One region of the Trichlorobacter sp. genome, then DNA from elsewhere that is predicted to be linked to it. Evidence: riboswitches for the same ligand, from Rfam matches in the RefSeq annotation. Region 1 holds a riboswitch; the other holds the start of a gene.

The links. A riboswitch is a leader RNA that binds a small molecule or an ion and turns the genes downstream of it on or off. The one in region 1 is predicted to bind thiamine pyrophosphate.
Region 2: it holds a riboswitch for thiamine pyrophosphate, as region 1 does, so the genes downstream of both, thiS (sulfur carrier protein ThiS) here and thiD (bifunctional hydroxymethylpyrimidine kinase/phosphomethylpyrimidine kinase) in region 1, are expected to answer to the same signal.

What each region holds. Positions count from the first base shown of each region.
Region 1 covers NZ_JAVEPN010000006.1:48,126-57,724, reverse strand. Annotated here, with positions in the region: gene purH (bifunctional phosphoribosylaminoimidazolecarboxamide formyltransferase/IMP cyclohydrolase) at 1-1,406, opposite strand, end outside; gene RBQ93_RS05040 (ASKHA domain-containing protein) at 1,459-2,700, opposite strand; gene selD (selenide, water dikinase SelD) at 2,712-3,755, opposite strand; gene alr (alanine racemase) at 3,752-4,885, opposite strand; TPP riboswitch at 4,980-5,092, shown strand; gene thiD (bifunctional hydroxymethylpyrimidine kinase/phosphomethylpyrimidine kinase) at 5,150-6,634, shown strand; gene thiC (phosphomethylpyrimidine synthase ThiC) at 6,631-7,920, shown strand; gene nikR (nickel-responsive transcriptional regulator NikR) at 8,083-8,502, shown strand; gene RBQ93_RS05010 (ABC transporter ATP-binding protein) at 8,513-9,262, opposite strand; gene cbiQ (cobalt ECF transporter T component CbiQ) at 9,267-9,599, opposite strand, start outside.
Region 2 covers NZ_JAVEPN010000007.1:120,934-130,532, reverse strand. Annotated here, with positions in the region: gene RBQ93_RS06095 (DUF3373 family protein) at 1-66, shown strand, start outside; gene gltX (glutamate--tRNA ligase) at 108-1,505, opposite strand; gene RBQ93_RS06085 (TIGR01212 family radical SAM protein) at 1,509-2,456, opposite strand; gene thiE (thiamine phosphate synthase) at 2,471-3,085, opposite strand; gene RBQ93_RS06075 (thiazole synthase) at 3,082-3,861, opposite strand; gene thiS (sulfur carrier protein ThiS) at 3,866-4,066, opposite strand; TPP riboswitch at 4,119-4,221, opposite strand; gene RBQ93_RS06065 (PilZ domain-containing protein) at 4,398-4,733, shown strand; gene RBQ93_RS06060 (AAA family ATPase) at 4,762-5,856, shown strand; gene RBQ93_RS06055 (flagellar FlbD family protein) at 5,952-6,251, shown strand; gene RBQ93_RS06050 (flagellar motor protein) at 6,255-7,004, shown strand; gene RBQ93_RS06045 (OmpA family protein) at 7,161-7,976, shown strand; gene RBQ93_RS06040 (sulfurtransferase TusA family protein) at 7,998-8,237, opposite strand; gene RBQ93_RS06035 (YeeE/YedE family protein) at 8,255-9,370, opposite strand; gene RBQ93_RS06030 (putative bifunctional diguanylate cyclase/phosphodiesterase) at 9,367-9,599, opposite strand, start outside.

The DNA of each region.
Region 1 (9,599 bases):
AAGAAGGCGTCAGAGGCCAGCACGGTGCCTTTGATCGGCAAGAGCGCCTTCTGCACGGCGATCTTGGAGGAATCCACCCGAGACATCTGGCCGGCGCCGATCCCCACGGTCTGATCACTGTTGGTGAAGACGATGGCGTTGGACTTGACATGCTTGCAGACCCGCCAGGCGAAATCCAGGGCTGCCAGCTCGGTGGCGTTGGGGGCCCGCTGGGTCACCACGCGGCAATCGGCAGCAGCCACCATGCCCAGGTCGCGGCCCTGCAGCAGCAGACCGCCCACCACCCGCTTCATATCGTAGCCGGTCTGGGCATGGTCGCCCAACAGCGGCACCTGCATCACCCGCACGTTCTTCTTGGCGGTGAAGATGTCCAGTGCTTCCTGGGTATAACCGGGGGCGATCACCGCCTCCAGGAAGGTGGAGGTCAGTTCGCGGGCCGCATCGGCATCCACCTGACGGTTGAAGCCGACAATGCCGCCAAAGGCCGAAACCGGGTCGCACTCACGGGCCTTGAGGTAGGCCGATAGTGGGCTGTCGCCCAGGGCCACGCCGCAGGGGTTGGTATGCTTGATGATCACCGCCGCCGGCTTGCCGTTGAACTCCTTGACCGTCTCAATGGCGGCATCCAGGTCGATGATGTTGTTGAAGGACAGTTCCTTGCCCTGCAACTGCACCGCATTGGAGACGCAGGGTTCGGTCACGCTGGGGTCAACATAGAAGGCGGCCGACTGGTGGGGGTTCTCACCGTAGCGCAGGTCTTGGGCCTTTTTGACCTGCAGGCTATAGGTCTCGGGATACTCCACGGCTTCGTCGCCCAGACGGGCGCCCAGCCAGTTGGAGATGGCGCCGTCATAGGCGGCGGTGTGCTGATAGACCTTGACCGCCAGACGAAAATTGGTCTTCTCGGAAACGCAGCCGCCATTGGCAGCCATCTCGTCCAGCACGGCCTGATAATCCTTGCAGTCCACCAGCACGGTCACGTCACGGTTGTTCTTGGCTGCCGAGCGCAGCATGGTGGGACCGCCGATGTCGATGTTCTCGATGGCCTCCTCCAGGTGGCAATCCGGCTTGGCCACGGTGGCCTCGAACGGATACAGGTTCACCACCACCAGATCGATCGGCTGGATGCCATGCTCCTGCATCTTGGCCTGGTGCTCCGGGTTGGAACGGATACCCAACAGGCCGCCATGCACCTTGGGATGCAGGGTCTTGACCCGGCCGTCCAACATCTCGGGGAAGCCGGTAAACTCGGAGACGTCTTTGACCGTCAGCCCTGCCTCACGCAGCAGTTTGGCGGTACCGCCGGTGGAGAGGATCTCCACGCCGTAGCCTGCCAAGGCCTTTGAAAACTCGACCACACCGGTCTTGTCGGAGACACTGATCAATGCACGGGTAATTTTTGCCATACGTAAAACCCCTTCGTTTGTTGTTTTCTATCGCTCGCGGATATCGGGAAAGTTATGCAGGAAAATCGATCTGTTCGAGAAATTTCTGTTCAAACAGGTGGGTACCGGAGAGCGGCACCACCCGGCAACGGGCAGCCAGCGACTCAACGGCTGGCACACCCTCTGGGTGCAGTACAAAGCGCTCCACACCTGCCAGGGCGCCCTCACTGACAAAACGGCACTTTTCTACCATTTCCTCACTGAAGATGCCAACGGTTTTCAGGTCCTGCGGCTCCAAAACCGCCCCAAAGGAACCGGTCAAGATCAGGTCCCGCAAGGCGTCACAATGTATACGCGCCCGCTCCAGCAACACGTCCAGACCGGCCCGCACCGCTCCCTTGGCAAGCTGCAGCTGGCGGATGTCGCCCTGTGTCAGTACAACCTGCCCCTGGGCATCACGGTGCAGCACAAAGACCAGCTCACCGGCACGCTCCATGAGCCGGGTGGCCAGATTGGACGAGACCTCAGCGGGAGTGAGTAGACGCCCCGAGCGATCGATGATCCCTTTACGGCGCAACGCCGCCACCAGCCGGATCACGGCAGAACCGCAGATACCTAGCGGTCTTCCGCCACCAAGCACGCTGGTCTGCAGGCGATCATCATCCAGTGAGAGATCACTGATGGCGCCTCGCAAGGCAGCCATGCCGCAGCTCAGGTTGCCCCCCTCAAAGGCCGGACCGGCAGCGGCCGAGGTGGCCCACAGCGTCTGCCCGTCGTCCAGCGCCATCTCGCCGTTGGTGCCCATATCAAGATACAGGGCCGGTGACGACGGCGCCTGCTGCTGGCAACCAAACAGAAAGGCCACCGTATCACCCCCCACAAACCCGCCCGGCTGGGGAAAGAGATACACCTGTTCGCAAAACGCCCAGTCCAGCTCTGCAGCAGCTATCGTCAGTCCCGTGGTTTGACGCGGCCGAAAGGGCGGCCGGACCAGCGTCTCAACCGGCCAGCCCAGCAGCAGGTGCTGCATGGCCGGATTACCGGCCACTGCCGCCAGACGCACCGGCTTTTCTCCAACACCGGACTGCTGCAGCAGCGATTGAGCTAAACGGCCAAGTTCAGCGCGGACCAGGCCGGTCATGGCCGAGGCTGCCGACGTGTCATGTACGGCTGCATCCAGCCGCGCTACCACGTCAGCACCGAACGAACGCTGCGGATTCAGACTGCCGTCCATGGCACAACGACGGCCGCTGCTCAGCTCGACCAGCGAGGCCGCCAGAGTGGTGGTACCAAGATCAAAGGCGATGGCGTACATAGAGGAGCCTGCTAGTAACGGATGAGAACCGGCAGGGCCTGACGCTGCAGCACCTCGCCCACCGGCCGGGCAAAGATGCCGGCCATGCTGGCTGCAGCCAGGAACTGTTCAGCTTCGCCAGGGGCCAGAGCGATCAGCAGACCGCCTGAGGTCTGGGGATCGAACAGCGGCAGCAGCCGGTCAGGGTCAACCTGACCACTGTCCAACTGGGAGGCGTAATAGTCGCGGTTGCGGTAGCAACCGGCCGGCACCATGCCGTCTCCCACCAGGGCGGCCAGCCCAGCCATCAGCGGGATATGGTCAAGCTGCAATGCCAGCGTTACCCCAGCCCCCCGGGCCATTTCGCAGCAGTGGCCGATCAGACCAAAGCCGGTCACATCGGTACAGGCGCTGGGTGCGTACTGGAGCATCAATTCACCGGCAGCCCGATTCAGCTGCATCATCCAGCTGATCGCCTCGGCCTCAATCTCCGGTTCCACCAGTTCTCCCTTGATGGCGGTGGAGACGATGCCGCTGCCCAGCGGCTTGGTCAGGATCAGGCGGTCGCCAATGCGGGCGGTGCTGTTGCGGATGATCCGCTCGGGATGAACCGTGCCGCTGACCGACAGGCCATATTTAAGCTCGTCATCCTCGACGGTGTGTCCGCCCACCAGACAGCATCCGGCCTCGTTCAGTGCCTCCTGGCCACCGGCCAGCAGTTCGGCCAGCACCTCTGGCCCCATACTGCAGGCCGGAAAGAAGGCCAGGTTCATGGCGGTAACCGGCCGCGCCCCCATGGCATAAATGTCGGACAGGGCATTAGCGGCGGCAATCCGGCCAAACTGATAGGGATCGTCCACCGGCGGAGTGACCACGTCACAGGTCTCCACCAGGGCCAACTCCGGGCTCAGGCGATAGACCCCCGCATCGTCGGAGGTCTCCGGTCCCACCAGCAGGTTCGGGTCAACGGGGCGTTTCAACCCCGACAGAGCATTTTCCAGGCCCTCCGGGCCCAGCTTGGCCGCTCAGCCGGCCGCCTTGACCGTTTGGGTCAGTTTGATCTTTTTGTTAGTCATTTCAAATACACCCTCGGTACCCGCTTCGAGATACCGCAAAAAATCTCATAGGGGATGGTACCGGCCCACTGGGCCAGCTCTTCGACCCGGATGCTGTTGCCTAAAGGGTCACAGCCCATCAACGTCACCTCATCCCCCACCGCAACGCCTTCAATATGGGTCACATCCAGCATGAACCAATCCATGCAGACCGTGCCGGAGACCGGTGCCCGCTCACCCCGTACCAGCACCTGCCCTTTATTGGTCAGAGTCCGGCAGTAGCCGTCGGCATAACCCACCGGAACGCTGGCAATCAGGCTTTTGCTGCTGGCGCTGAAGCGGCGGGCATAGCTGATGGCGGTGCCCGGCTCGACCCATTTCAACATGGCGATCCTGCTCTTGAGGCGCATCACCGGCTTAAGGTCGAGCTTGCCCTGAAAATCAGCCGACGGCAGGGCACCGTACAGGGCGATGCCCGGACGCACCAGGTTGCAGAAGGGGTAATCCTTCAGCAAGGCACCGGCACTATTGGCAATATGTATGTAACGCGGCGCGTACTTGGCCTTGCGCACCTGCTTGACCGCCCATTCAAAGCGCTCGGCCTGCATGCGGGTATAATACTGGCCTGCCTCGTCCAGCTCGTCGGCCGAAGAGAAGTGGGACACCACCCCCTCCAGGCAGATGTTGGGCAGCAGCTTCATGGCATCCAGCAGGGCCGGCACCTCGTTATAAGGGATGCCCAGACGGCCCATGCCGGTATCAACCTTGAGATGCACCAGGGCCTTGCGATACAGCTTGGCAGCCGCCTGGTCCAGGGCCTTCAGCTGATCAAAGGAAAAGACCACCGTAGAGACGTTGTAACCGACACACTTGCGCTCCTGGCCGGGATAGACACCGCCCAACAGCAGGATCGGCTTATCAATGCCGGCCTTGCGCAACTGGATCGCCTCAGCCAGGAAGGCAACGCCAAAGGCATCAACCCCCTGCTGTTCCAATTCACGACTGACCTCAAGAAAGCCGTGGCCATAGGCGTCGGCCTTGACCACTGCCAGTACAGCGGCACGGGAAGGAACTGAGGCACGCACGGTACGGTAGTTCTCCCGCAGGGCGGACAGATTGATCTCAGCAAAGGTTGGACGGCTATCGAACATGGTCCTGAATTCTTATCACGGCTCCTGGTGGCGGGCAACGAGAAAACAATGTTTTGGGGCAGTTGACGTGCTGTTCGTTTTAGCGTATGGTTTGTGCCTGCCCTGGGGGAGCCGTCTTTTGAAGCACCTGGCTGAGACAGCGCTTGCGCTGAACCCCTGAACCTGAACCGGGTAATGCCGGCGGAGGAAAGCGGCCAGCTCATGTCATGCACAGGGCCGCTCTGTATCCGCAGAGCGGCCTTTTTTCGTACGAGGCGACCAGCCATGTCCATCACACAACCGTCAAAACTACGCCTGGTGGCCCCCCTGTCCAGGGGGGGCGTTGTTGAACGCCAGCTGCGGGGCGTCTACCTGATCACCGATCAGCACGAAAATCTGCTGGAGCGGGTACGCACGGCACTGCGGGGCGGCGTCAACGTCCTGCAGTATCGCGCCAAGGACAAGCCGCACGAGGCCATGCTGGCCGAAGCGGCAGCCCTGCAGCAGCTCTGCCGCGCCAGCAACGCCCTGTTCATTGTGAATGACGATATCAAGCTGGCCCGCGATCTGGATGCCGACGGCGTCCATCTGGGACAGGATGATGGCAGTGTCGCCGCAGCCCGCGACCTGCTGGGACCGGACACAATCATCGGCGTCTCCACCCACAGCCTGGAGGAGGCCCTCAAGGCGCAGGCAGACGGCGCCGATTATCTGGGGTTCGGCGCCATGTACCCCACCGGCAGCAAGATGATCACCCAGATGCCCGGTACGGCCGGCCTGGCTGCTGTTCGCGACCAGGTCAGGCTGCCGATCGTGGCCATCGGCGGCATCAGTCCTGCAAACGCCTGTCGGGTGATCGAGGCCGGCGCCAATGCCGTGGCGGTGATCTCATCGGTGCTGTCAGCCCCCCGGCCCGAACTGGCGGTGGCCGAACTCAGGCTGCTGTTCAACCGCACCGCCCCCTTCCCGCGCGGGGCCGTGTTGACCGTGGCCGGCAGTGACTCCGGCGGCGGGGCCGGCATCCAGGCCGACCTGAAGACGATTACCCTGTTGGGCAGCTACGGCGCCTCGGCCCTAACCGCCCTGACTGCCCAGAATACGCGCGGCGTCCATTCTATCCACGGTCTGCCCCCCAGCTTTGTCAGGGACCAGCTGCAGGCGGTGCTGTCCGACCTGCCGATCGACGTGATCAAGACCGGCATGCTGCACACCCCGGCCATCATCAGCCTGCTGGCAGAACAGCTGTCCGAGCAACCCCGCCTCTTGCCGGCGGTGATCGATCCGGTGATGGTGGCCAAGGGGGGCGCCCATCTGCTGGAGCGGGATGCGGTGACGGTCTTTGTGCAGGAACTGCTGCCCCAGGCCTACCTGCTGACCCCCAACCTGCCGGAGGCTGAACGGCTGTTGAATCGCCGGATTACGACCATCGCAGCCATGGAACAGGCTGCCCGTGACCTGCATGCCCTGGGTGCCGCCAATGTGCTGGTCAAAGGCGGCCACCTGACCGGCGCCGAAGCCCAGGATATCCTGTTCGACGGCAGCACGATCCACCGCTTCACTGCCGACCGTATCTTTACCAGCGCCACCCACGGCACCGGCTGCAGCTATGCCTCGGCCATCGCCAGCCTGCTGGCCCAGGGCGAACCGCTGACCGAAGCGGTGCGCCGTGCCAAACAGTTCATCACCACCGCCATCCGCCTGGCCCGCCCGATGGGCAAGGGACACGGACCGGTCAACCATTATCTCGCCGCAAAGGAACAAGCGCCATGACCCAGTTAGAAGCCGCCCGCAAAGGGATAATCACCGACAAGATGCAGACCGCTGCCGCAGCCGAAGGGGTCAGCCCCGAATTCATCCGCGACGGCATTGCCAAGGGCACCATCATCATCAGCCATAACGACAAGACCCACCAGCACGGCATCCCGCTGGCGGTGGGGGCCGGCCTGCGTACCAAGGTCAACGCCAACATCGGCACCTCGGCCGACGACACCGACATCACCAAAGAGCTGGAAAAGGCTCGGGTGGCGGTCAAGCATGGCGCCGACGCCATCATGGACCTCTCCACCGGTGGCCCGGTGGATGAGATCCGCCGCGCCATCGTGGCCGAAACCAAGGCCTGCATCGGTTCGGTGCCGCTCTACCAGGCCGCCACCGACACGGTGCGGGTCAAGAAAAAGGCCCTGGTTGACATGACCGCCGACGACATCTTCAAGGGGATCATCAAGCACCTCGACGACGGCGTTGACTTCATCACCGTCCACTGCGGCGTCACCCGTTCCACCGTGGAGCGGATGAAGAACGAAGGGCGGATCATGGACGTGGTCTCCCGGGGCGGCTCCTTCACCATCGAGTGGATGAGCTACAACAACAAGGAAAACCCGTTGTACGAAAACTTCGACCGCCTGCTGGAGATCACCAAGGAGTACGACGCCACCCTGTCGCTGGGGGATGGCTTCCGTCCCGGCTGCCTGGCCGACGCCACCGACCGGGCCCAGATCCACGAGCTGATCATCCTGGGTGAACTGACCCAACGGGCCTGGGACGCCGGGGTACAGGTGATGATCGAAGGGCCGGGCCATGTACCCCTCAACCAGATCCAGACCAACATCCAGCTACAAAAGCGGCTCTGCCACGGCGCGCCGTTCTACGTGTTGGGACCGCTGGTGACCGACATCGCGCCGGGCTACGACCATATCACCTGCGCCATCGGCGGTGCCATCGCCGGGGCAGCCGGGGCCGACTTCCTCTGCTACGTCACCCCTTCGGAGCACCTGGCCCTGCCGGAGATCGAGGATGTGCGCAACGGCGTGATCGCCTCGCGGATTGCGGCCCATGCCGCTGACATCTGCAAAGGACTGCCCGGTGCCATTGAAAAAGACAACGCCATGGCCCGCGCCCGCAAGAAACTGGACTGGGAAGGTCAGTTTGCCCTGGCCCTGGACCCGGAGCGGGCCCGGGAGTACCGCGCCAATTCACCGGTATCCGAGCATGGCGCCTGTACGATGTGTGGAGAGTTCTGCGCCTATAAGGTGATGGACGAAGCAATGAAAAGGTAGGAACCGTCTTTTTCTGCCCTGGTCGCGTCACTCTTCAGCAAGCCTTGTGCGGCGTACCCGTAACGTACGCCTCCGCGGCTTGCCTTGATTGCCGCAGCCAGGACAAAAAAATCCTCGTTCCTGTTCTATCGGTTTAAAGCTTAGGCACGAGAGGGGAAGGTCATGGGCGACACCACTCGTTTCGGCATCTCGATCGACAGCGACCTTTTGGAGAGCTTTGACCGGCTGATCGGTCAGAAGGGGTACCAGAACCGCTCCGAGGCGATCCGCGACCTGATCCGCAACGCCCTGGTGGAGGAGAAGACCGCCAGCGGCCAGGAGGAGATGGTCGGCACGGTCACCATGGTCTACAATCACCATGTACACGACCTGGCCGACAAGCTGACCGAGCAGCAACATCAGCACCATCAGCAGGTGGTTTCGGCCCTGCATGTACACCTGGATGCCCACAACTGCCTGGAGGTACTGGTTTTAAAAGGGAGCAGCGCCGAGATCAACCGGATCGCCAATGAACTGCTGGGGGTCAAGGGGGTCAAGCACGGCCGGCTGTTCCTGACCTCAGCCACCCCCGAAAGCCACTAACCTTTATCCGTCACCTGCCGCAGACGCAGCAGGCCTGCAGCGACAGCGGCGGCTCCAGCCGACAATCGGCCAAGAGCGCCGTATCCGTCAATATCTCTCCTGGGGCGCCGTCCGCCCTGATCTCTCCTTCGTGCAGCAGCACCACCCTGCTGCAGACCTGAGCCACCATATCCAGATCGTGACTGCTGATGATCCGGGTATGGTCAAAGGTGCTCAACAACTGCATGATCTCTCGTCGACCATAGGGGTCCAGACCGGCCGTTGGTTCGTCCATCACCAGCACGGTCGGGTCCATGGCCAGCACCGTGGCGATGGCGACCCGCTTTTTCTCGCCCGCCGAGAGCCGGTAAGGCGGCTTGGCTGCCAGGTGGCGGGCGGACACGGCATCAAGCGCCAGGCAGACCCGTTGCTCCAGGTCGGCGCCTTTCATGCCCAGGTTAAGCGGGCCAAAGGCCACATCGTCATAGACCGTGGGCATGAACAGCTGGTCGTCCGGCTGTTGGAAGACCATGCCGACACTTCGCCGCACCTCCTGCGGTGTGGCAGGGGCTACCGGCACGTCGCCGATCCGCACCTGTCCGGTGGTGGGGGTAAGACTGCCGTTCAACTGCTGTAACAGGGTGGATTTGCCTGCTCCGTTGGCGCCGATAATGGCCACCGACTCACCGGGGCGGATGCGAAAGGAGACCGAACGGAGCGCAACGGTCCCGTCCGGGTAGCTGAAACAGAGCTGATCAGCTGCAACGATCGGGTGGTTCATACGCTCAAACCACCCCTTGAAACAGACCGAGGGCAGCCGCCCCCACCAGTTGCGGCAGATTGACCAAGCGCAACAGCAGGCAGCCCCCTACAAACAGCAGCAACACCGTCAGTTCAGGCAGACCGAAGCGGCAGCGGCGGCTGGGCAGAAACTGCCCCGTAAACCCACGGGCCAGCATCGCCTGATGAATCCGCTCGGCCCGCTCCCAGGAGCGCAGCAGCAGGTGGGCAATCATGGCCGCAAAGGGACCCGGCCCCATCCCCCTGCGGCCGAAACTGCGCAACGAGCGGGAACGTGACGCGTGGACCGCCTCCTCAGCCAGCACAAACAGATAGCG
Region 2 (9,599 bases), on a different contig from region 1:
TTTTCAACTGTGTCACCAGCCAGTAATTCTTACAGCGTTTATGGGGCGTTGGAAGTGCATTTTTAAGCAAGCCCGTTCTACCTGTTAGGCAGACCGGGCTTTCGTTTCTACGCCACCCGATTTTTGGCACGCTCGATGCGGGCAACGGTCTCGGCTATCCCCAGCGCCAACACAATCTCGCCGATGCCGGGGGCCTGGGTGCCGCCGGACAGGGCAACCCGCACCGGTTGGCCCACCTGGGGCATCTTCCAGCTGTGTTCGGCGCAGAGCTCTTTGAACAGGGCATCGACAGCAGCGGCGTCAGCCGGTTGGGCCGCGGTCAGCTTGGCCGCCACCGCCGTAAAGACCGCTGCCAGGTGGGGCTTGTCGAACTTGGCCAGGGCCGCCTCATCATAGCTCTGGGGGGCCTGGTAGTAGAACAGGGCCCGCTCGGCCATCTCCTCCAGGGTCTGGGCCCGCTCCTGCAGGGTGGCCACCACCCCGGCCAGGTCCGGCGCAGCGGTGTCGGTCACACCCCGCGTCGCCAGGTGGGGTTTCAGCAGCTCCGCCAACCGGGCCGGTTCCGAGGTCTTGATGTAGTGGGCGTTCAACCAGTTGAGCTTGTCCGGGTTGAAGACCGAGGGCGCTCGGCCCACGTGGTTGATATCGAACTTCTCGATCATCTCTGGGCGGGAGAAGATCTCGTCATCGCCGTGGCTCCAGCCCAGCCGTACCAGGTAGTTGTTGAGCGCCTCCGGCAGGTAGCCCATCTCGCGGTAGGCAATCACGCTGGTGGCGCCGTGGCGCTTGGAGAGGCGGGCCTTGTCGCTGCCCAGGATCATCGGTACATGGGCGAAGAGCGGCACCGGGTAGCCCAGCGCCTCGTAGAGCTGAATCTGGCGCGGGGTATTGTTGACGTGGTCATCGCCGCGGATGACGTGGGAGATCCGCATCAGGGCGTCGTCGATCACCACGCAGAAGTTGTAGGTGGGGGTGCCGTCGGTGCGGCTGATGATCAGATCGTCCAGTTCGGCGTTGGGGAAGGCGATGCGGCCCTTGATCAGGTCGTCGAAGGCGGTCTCTCCCTCTTCCGGCGCCTTGAAGCGGATCACGTGGGGCTGATCCAGCGGCTGGTCCTGGCGGTGGCGGCAGGTGCCGTCATACTTGGGCTTGCGCCCTTCGGCCATGGCCGCCTCGCGCTTGGCCTCCAGTTCCTCCTGCGTACACCAGCAACGGTAGGCCTTGCCCTCATCCAGCAGTTTTTGGACATGCTGCTTGTAGAGCGGGAAGTTGTCAGTCTGGTAGAAGGGGCCTTCGTCCCAGTCCAGCCCCAGCCACTCCATTCCCTGCAGGATGGCATCCACCGATTCCTGGGTGGAACGCTCGGTGTCGGTGTCTTCGATCCGCAGGATAAAGGTGCCGCCGAAGTGTCGGGCATACAGCCAGTTGAACAGGGCGGTGCGGGCGCCCCCCACATGCAGGTAGCCGGTGGGAGACGGGGCAAAGCGGACGCGCAGGTCTGACATTGGTTACTCCTCGTAGCGTTGGCCCTGACGGCTGTCACGGCGTTTCAGTTCGTTGAGCACAGCATACCACATCTGGTTGTTCTTCAAGCCCCATTGCGGGGCCACCCGGATCTCGATCGGCGACGAGCCGTACAGGCGCTGTACGCTGATGCGGGGCGCCAGTCGTTCCAGGAAGTCGGCAGCGGTGGCCACGTACTGCTCCAACGTGAGTGGGGTGAACTCGCCGCGACGGTACATGGCGGCCAGTTCGGTCCCCTCCACGGCGTGCAGCTGGTGCAGCTTAACCGAGCTGATGCCGGGCAGGCCGTTTAGCAGGTCGGCACTTTTGATGAATTCGTCCGGCTGTTCGCCGGGGAAGCCGTGGATCAGGTGGGCGCAGATATCGAAGCCGCGATTGCTGGCCCGCTGGACAGCAGTCAAAAAATCATCCAGTGAGTGACCGCGGTTGATCTGCTCCAGGATGGCGTCGTCGGCCGATTGCAGTCCCAGCTCCAGACAGACGTAGTGCTGTTTGGCGATCCGGGTCAGCAGTTCCAGCGCCTCATCGGTCAGGCAGTCGGGCCGGGTGCCGACCGAGATGCCGAGCACATCAGGGACCGACAGGGCTCGTTGGTACAGGTCGGCCAGATGCTCCACCGCAGCGTAGGTGTTGGTGTACTTCTGAAAGTAGACGATGAATTTTTCTGACTTGAGCCGGGTACGGTGATAGGCCATGCCGGCAGCCAGCTGCTCTTCCAGGCTGATCTCGGCCAGGGTGTCGCGGGGCGAGAAGGAAACATTATTGCAGTAAATGCAGCCGCCGGTCCCCTTACTGCCATCACGGTTGGGGCAGGTAAAGCCGGCGTCCACGTTGACCTTGCTGACCCGGCAGCCGAAGCGTTGGCGCAGGTAGTGACCGTAGGAGTTGATCCGCAGCTGGGGATGGATATGTTGGGCTGAGAACGACGACATTGAAGACCTTTTGGTTACTGCAGACCCCTTCGGAATGCTTCGGCCGCTGCGGCCGGATCGGGAGCGGCCAGGATATCGGAAATCAGGGCCACCCGGTAGCAGCCGGCGGCAGTCACCTGGGCCAGGTTGGCCTGCTTGATACCACCCAGGGCGAAGACCGGACCCCGCAGCTGCTCACAGGCCTGGGCCAGCGTTGTCAGCCCCTGTGGTTCGCCATAGGCCGCCTTGGAGGGGGTGTAAAAAACCGGACTGAAGGTGACGAAATCGGCCCCCTTGGCCAGGGCGGCGGCCGCCTCGCCCACGGCGTGGCTGGAGTAGCCGATCAGCAGGTCCGGCGCGATGCGGCGGGCCGCCGTCACCGGCAAGGAGTTGATTCCCAGCTGGACGCCGTCGGCCTCCACCGCCAGGGCAATGTCGATTCGCTCGTTGATCAGCAGTCGTGCGTCATAACGGGCCGTCAGGGCCCGTAGCTCCCAGGCCAGGTCGTACAACTCAGGCACTGGCAGGTCTTTCTCTCGCAGCTGCACCGCCCGGACCCCACCACTGAGCGCCGCCTCCACCACTTCCAGCAGCGGCCGCCCAGCGGTCTGGTTGCGGTCGGTGATCAAATAAAGCGAAAAATCGATCACGAGCCGATAATATCGGTCAGCGGACTGGAGGCGGTGGCGTACAGTTTTTTGGGAATCCGCCCGGCCTCGTAGGCCAAACGGCCGGCCTCGACCCCCAGTTTCATGGCGCGGGCCATGGCAATCGGGTCCTTGGCGCCGGCAATGGCGGTGTTCATCAGGATACCGTCGCAGCCCAGCTCCATGGCCAGGGCGGCGTCGGAGGCGGTGCCCACACCTGCATCCACGATCACCGGCACGCTGACCGCCTCCATGATGATCTTGAGGTTGTAGGGGTTACGGATGCCGAGGCCGCTGCCGATCGGTGCAGCCAGCGGCATCACCGCAGCGCAGCCCAGCTGTTCCAGTTTTTTGCAGAGGATCACGTCGTCGCTGCAGTAAGGCAGCACGGTGAAGCCTTCCGCCACCAGCACCTTGGCCGCCTTGAGCAGCTCTTCATTGTCCGGGAAGAGGGTCTTCTCATCCCCCAATACTTCCAGCTTGACCATGTCGGACAGGCCGGCCTCCCGGGCCAGACGGCAGGTGCGGATGGCGTCCTCGGCGGTATAGCAGGCTGCGGTATTGGGCAGCAGGGTGTACTTCTTGGGGTCGATAAAGTCCAGCATGCAGCCCTTGCCCATCTCGGCCAGATTGACCCGGCGCACTGCCACGGTGATGATCTCGGCCCCTGATGCCTCCAGTGCCGCCACCATCTGCTCGTTCGTCGCATACTTGCCGGTGCCTACCATCAGCCGCGAGTTGAACTCCCTGCCTGCGATCGTCAGTTTCCCCGGTGCCATAACGCTATCCTCCTCCCACGAAGTGTACAATCTCGATCCTGTCGCCGTCTTGCAGGGTCCGTTCGCCATAGGTGGCCTTGGGGGCGATCTCCAGGTTGATCTCTACCGCCACCCGCGTCTGCGGAATCTGCAGTTCCTCCAGCAGTTGGCGGATGGTGGTGCCGTCGCCTGCCGTACGTTGTTCGCCGTTTACGGTGATGTTCATAACTGTCTCCTGAAACAAAAAAACCGCCTGGGAGGGCGGCGATTCATGTGAAGCTTGAAATCGGCCGCTTCCCTCCGCCGGAATTACCCGGATCAGGTTCCAAGGGTCGCAAGCCTTTTGGGCTGCTCTCAGTCGAAACTCCCCTAGCGGTAACTGCTTGGTATTGTAAGCTGAAAGAACTGCAATAACCGTAGAGGATTCCGGGCGGCATGTCAACGGGATTCTCCCGGTCCTGTTTGCTGGTTTTTGTGTATACTCATTGCTGCAAAATGCCACGTTTGTGCTATCGTTCCAAAGTCAGGGCCAGTATTCACGGGACGGGAGGGATAGTATGTCTGACAAGCGGGATAAGCAGCGCACCAGAAAGCGTGTTGCCCTTGAGTTCGGCCCTGGCGGAGCCGTGGCACGCAAGGCGTTCAGCGAGGACCTCTCGCCCCTGGGCATGTTCATCAAGACCGCCAATGTCAGTAATCCCAACACCGTACTCAGGATTGAGCTGCAGCACAACGATCAGCTGATCAGTCTGGACGCGCGGGTGATGTGGGCCAAGCGGGTGCCGCAGAATCTGTTTCATCTGGCAAAAAAGGGCGGCATGGGGGTCCGGATTATCCGTTTTCACAGCGGGCACGAGCACTATCTGGATCTGTGCGCCAAGCCGTTCGGCTAACCAGGAATCTGACACGAAAGGTATCGCTATGTGTCGAAAAATCTTTATCGGCGCCACCGGCCAGCACTGTGGCAAGACCACCATCTCGCTGTCGCTGATGCACCTGGCGCGGCGCAAGTACCAGCGGGTCGGCTTCATGAAGCCGATCGGGCCGAAATGCATCCAGTTCCGTGGCCTGACCATGGACAAGGATGCGGCCATGATAGCCAGCGTCTACGGCATGGAGCAGGATGCCCATCTGATGTCGCCCATGACCCTGGTTAGCGACACCACCCGGCGCTTTCTGGATGGAGCAGTCCCCTCAGATGCCCCGCGCAGGGCGATTCTGGAGGCCTGCGCCGAACTGGAAAAACGGTATGACTTCCTGATCATCGAAGGGGCCGGCCACGGCGGTGTGGGCTCGGTGGTGGGGGTTAACAACGCCCAGGTGGCGGCCATGCTGCAGGCCCCGGTGCTGATGGTGACCGGCGGTGGCATCGGCAACGTGATCGACTCGGTGGCCCTGAACCTGCCACTGTATGAACGTGAACAGGCACGGGTCAGGGTGATCATGTCCAACAAGCTGGTGCCGGAAAAACGCGAGGCCTCGCTTTCCTACCTGACCAAGGCCTTTCAGCGTAATGGCCTGCTGGTGACCAGCGCCTTTGATTACTCCCGTACCCTGGCCGACCCGACCCTGCAGCATGTCTCCGATCTGCTGGGGCTGCCGTTGCATGGCGATCTGGCTGATCGCAGCCGGATCTGCCATACGATTCAACTGGGGGCCGCCTCTTCCCAGAAGGTAATTGACAGCCTTGAAGATTCAACGCTGCTGATCGTCACCAGTTCCCGTGACGAACTGATTGTAACGGCCTCTTCGCTCCACCATATCCCTGAGTTCCGGGCACGGCTTGCCGGCTTGATTGTGGCTGGACACGCCCCCATGTCAAACATAACCGAGCGGATTCTGGTTGACAGCAACATCCCCTATATGCGGATCGCTGAAACCACCTCCGAGGTGTATTACCGGCTGCGGGAGCACGTCTCCAAGATCGGGCCGGACGATACGGAAAAGATTGAACTCATTAACGCAACTGCCGAAAAGTATATCAATTTCGACGCAATAGATGCCATGTTGGCGTAAGTGACGCACTCGTGCTGGCCTGCATTGCAGCGAAAAAGCTTGACCTTATCTAGTTGTTTGATATTTTTAGTGAAAAATCGCACCCAGAGGAATGTATGATCCTGGTCACCCGCCTGGACCGTCAGGTGATGCTGCTGAACCCTGATCTGATTGTGACGGTGGAGGAGACCCCTGACACCGTGATAACCCTGTTAAACGGCCATCATCTGCTGGTCAGGGAGCGTGCCCAGGTGCTGCTGAACCGGGTCGTGGCCTATCGTACCATGGTCCTCAGGCGCTCCGGCAGCGCAGGAGCTAACCCCAAATATCTTGCCCGTAGGCGGCTGGGACAATTTGGCCGCCCGAAACAGGATCGGCCGGACCCGCAACTCTCATTCCACCACCAGGATAGCTAGCCAATGGATTTAGCAACAATAATAGGTATTGCGCTCGGGTTTGGCGCGGTTATAGGCGGCGCCGTGCTGGAGGGCGTCCATATCGGCGCACTGATCTCTCCAACCTCTGCCCTGATCGTGCTGGGCGGCAGCTTTGGCGCCACCTTCGTTGCCTTTCCGTTGCCGGCAATCATCAAGGCCTTCAAGGATATCAAGATCGTCATCCTGCCCCCCAAGGTCGATCACGAGACGGTGGTCAAGGACATCATCGGCTATGCCACCAAGGCCCGCCGCAACGGCCTGATCTCCCTGGAGCAGGAGGCCCAGAACGCCCGGGACCCGTTCATCAAGAAAGGGATCTCGCTGGTGGTTGACGGCATCGATCCCCAGAAGCTGCGCGAGACCCTGGAGGCCGATATCATGGCCTTTGAGGACCATCAGAAACATTCGGTGGAGTTTTACGAAGCCGCCGGCGGCTATGCTCCCACCATCGGTATCATCGGCGCCGTGCTGGGTCTGATCCACGTCATGGCCAACCTGTCCGACCCGACCAAGCTGGGGGCAGGTATTGCGGCCGCCTTTGTGGCCACCATCTACGGTCTGATGGTGGCAAACATCATCTGTCTGCCGATCGGCTCCAAGCTCAAGATCCGGATGAAGGAAGAGGTCCTACGGCGGGTAATGATCCTGGAAGGGCTGATCGCCATCCAGAACGGCGAGAACCCCCACTTCATTGAGCAGAAGCTGAAGGCCTTTGTGGGCGGCGACCACTGAGCAGGCTGTTGAAAAACTACTGCGGAGCCCGTCTACTGCGTTGCGCGGTACTCGCTCCTTCGCCTAACTGATCTGTTATGTCTCAGTCGTTGCGTTCCGTGCGCCTTGTAGCCGTGCTGCCTCGTAACGTTTTTCAGTAACCTGTCAGGAGCGGATGTGGCCTTAAAGAAAGAGCCAGAAAAGCATGCCAACCACGAACGCTGGCTGGTCTCCTACGGTGACTTCCTGACACTGCTGTTTGCCGTGTTCGTGGCGTTGTATGCCATGGGGCAGACCGACAAGAAGAAATCTGAAGATCTGATGCAGTCGCTGCGGGAGTCCTTCGGTTACTCCACCCTGGCTGCTGCCGGCCAGAAAGGCGTGCTGCCGGCCGAGGATATTCGTCTGATTCCGGCCATCAAGCCGGAGATGGCGCTGATTCCTATCTCACCCAAGATGCCTCCGGCCGGCCCCAAGCAGGGTGGCCTGGAAAAGGGCCGCGGCAAGGGCCGGGCCGAGGAGCAGCAGTTCAAGGAGATCATGTCCTCCATCGAGGCCTATCTGATCAAGCAGGGCGCCCAGAACAAGGTTTCGCTGTCGATCACCCGGCGGGGACTGGTTGTCAGCCTGAAGGAGGCCGGCTTCTTTGGTTCCGGCTCGGCGGTCATCAAGCCGGAGGGCTACCAGCTGATGAATACCATCATCGAAGCCCTGGTGCAGTACGATAACCCGTTGCGGGTGGAAGGGCACACCGACAACGTACCGATCAGCACCGCCCAGTTCCCCTCCAACTGGGAACTGTCAGGTGCCCGTGCTGCCAACGTGCTGCGCTACATGATGAAAAACTACAACGTTGATCCTAAAATGCTTTCCGCCACCGGCTATGGCGAATTCCGCCCAACTGCCGAAAACACCACCCCTGAAGGCCGCGGCAAGAACCGTCGCGTGGATATTGTACTGCTTTCCGGCGGGGCCGAACAGGGCGAGCCGTAGCGTACCTTCCACTGCCCGCTATCAGGCTGGCGCGCTGATCACCAGTTCGTAGTGCTGCCCTTCCTTGCTGATCTCCACCTGATAGCCCATATTGCGGGCCATCTCCGGGATGGTCACCGTGGCATCACGGTTTTCCAGCAAGAGCCTCAGGCGTACTGCGCCCTGCTGGAGCTGCTGACGGTGATCGTTCATCTCTTTCATGGCAACCAGCAGGGTTGAGGGGCAGATCCTGCCCCGCAGGTCGAAGACCATCTCTTCCATCACGATCGCTCCCCGGCTTACTCAGACCGTACCACCAGTCTGGTCAGAAGTTGGACACCCAGCCAGGTTCCCGGCAACAAACCCAGCACGAACAGGATACTCTGCAGGGCCATGATCGGCAGGCCGCCGGTCAGGTGCCAGATATTGCAGGCCGGCGCCAGCCGGCTGGCCAGACCCATCACCACGCCGCCGCAGAAGGCCGACAGGTACTGACGGAGCGGCGCCTTGAAATACCACTGCAGCTCACCCAGGCGGAAGGCGGACAGGGTGCCCCCCGCCACCAGACCAAGCATCAGCGGTAGCTGAATCAGGGCGATGCCGTCCAGCCGGGGGCCGCCGCCGCCGGTCAGCCGGATACCGAACAGCGGGTGGCTGAAATCAAGCCCCTGGCGCTGAAAATAGTCGAGCGAGGCAACATGCTCCGGTACCAAAGGCAGCAGCAGGTAGCCAGCCAGCTTGGCGTAGGAGGTGGTTACGCCTAACGGGATGCCGGCCAGCAGGGTTGACAGAAACGCGATCAGGGCCAGTAGCAGGGCTGCCTTGCCGGGTTGGATGTGCCCTTGGGGGCCGAACGGAACCTGTAGCAGGCCGCGTCGCCACCAGCGCAACAGCAGGGGAACGGTAATGGTCAGCAGCAGCAGGCTGATCAGCCAGGGTGGCAGCTGCAGCAGTTGCGGCAGGGTGACCGCGCTGCTGCCGAGGGACATGGACTTTGCTCGTGGCAGCCACCAGCCATCCAGTTCGACATAGGCAAGACTGCCGACGATCAGTCCCGCTACGGCGGTTGCCGAGAGGGTGCTGCCGCCCCCCATCCGGTAGAGGCTGCCTACCACGCAGCCGCCGGCCAGCACCATGCCGATGCCGAACACGACGCCCCCCAGCAGGTTAGCCAGCGACGGTGGCCCGAACAGCGGGAAGGGGTAGAGCAGCAGACCGCTCCCGTGTGCCAGTGCATACAGTGCCACCAGACAGGCTATCAGCAGCAGCAGCGCGTAGAGCATGGTGCGGCGGCCAAACAGGAACAGGTCGCGAAAGATGCCGGTCATGCAGAAATCGGCGCGGTGCATCACAAAGCCGGCGGCCATGCCCAACAGCAACTGCCCCAGCAGGATGATCAACTGGGGACCGTTCATGGGGTTTCTGTGCCGGTCGGGTCAGCCGTAACCGTGCTGTTGCCCAGGAAGTCGGAGAACTCTTCCGGCGACATCGGCTGGGCAAAGTAGAAGCCTTGCAGTTCGTCGCAGCCGTGTTCCACCAGAAATTCCAGTTGGTCGACCCGTTCCACCCCTTCCGCCACCACCCGCATATTAAGGTTGTTGCCCAGACTGACGATCGCCTTGGCGATGGTGGCGTCGTCGGGGT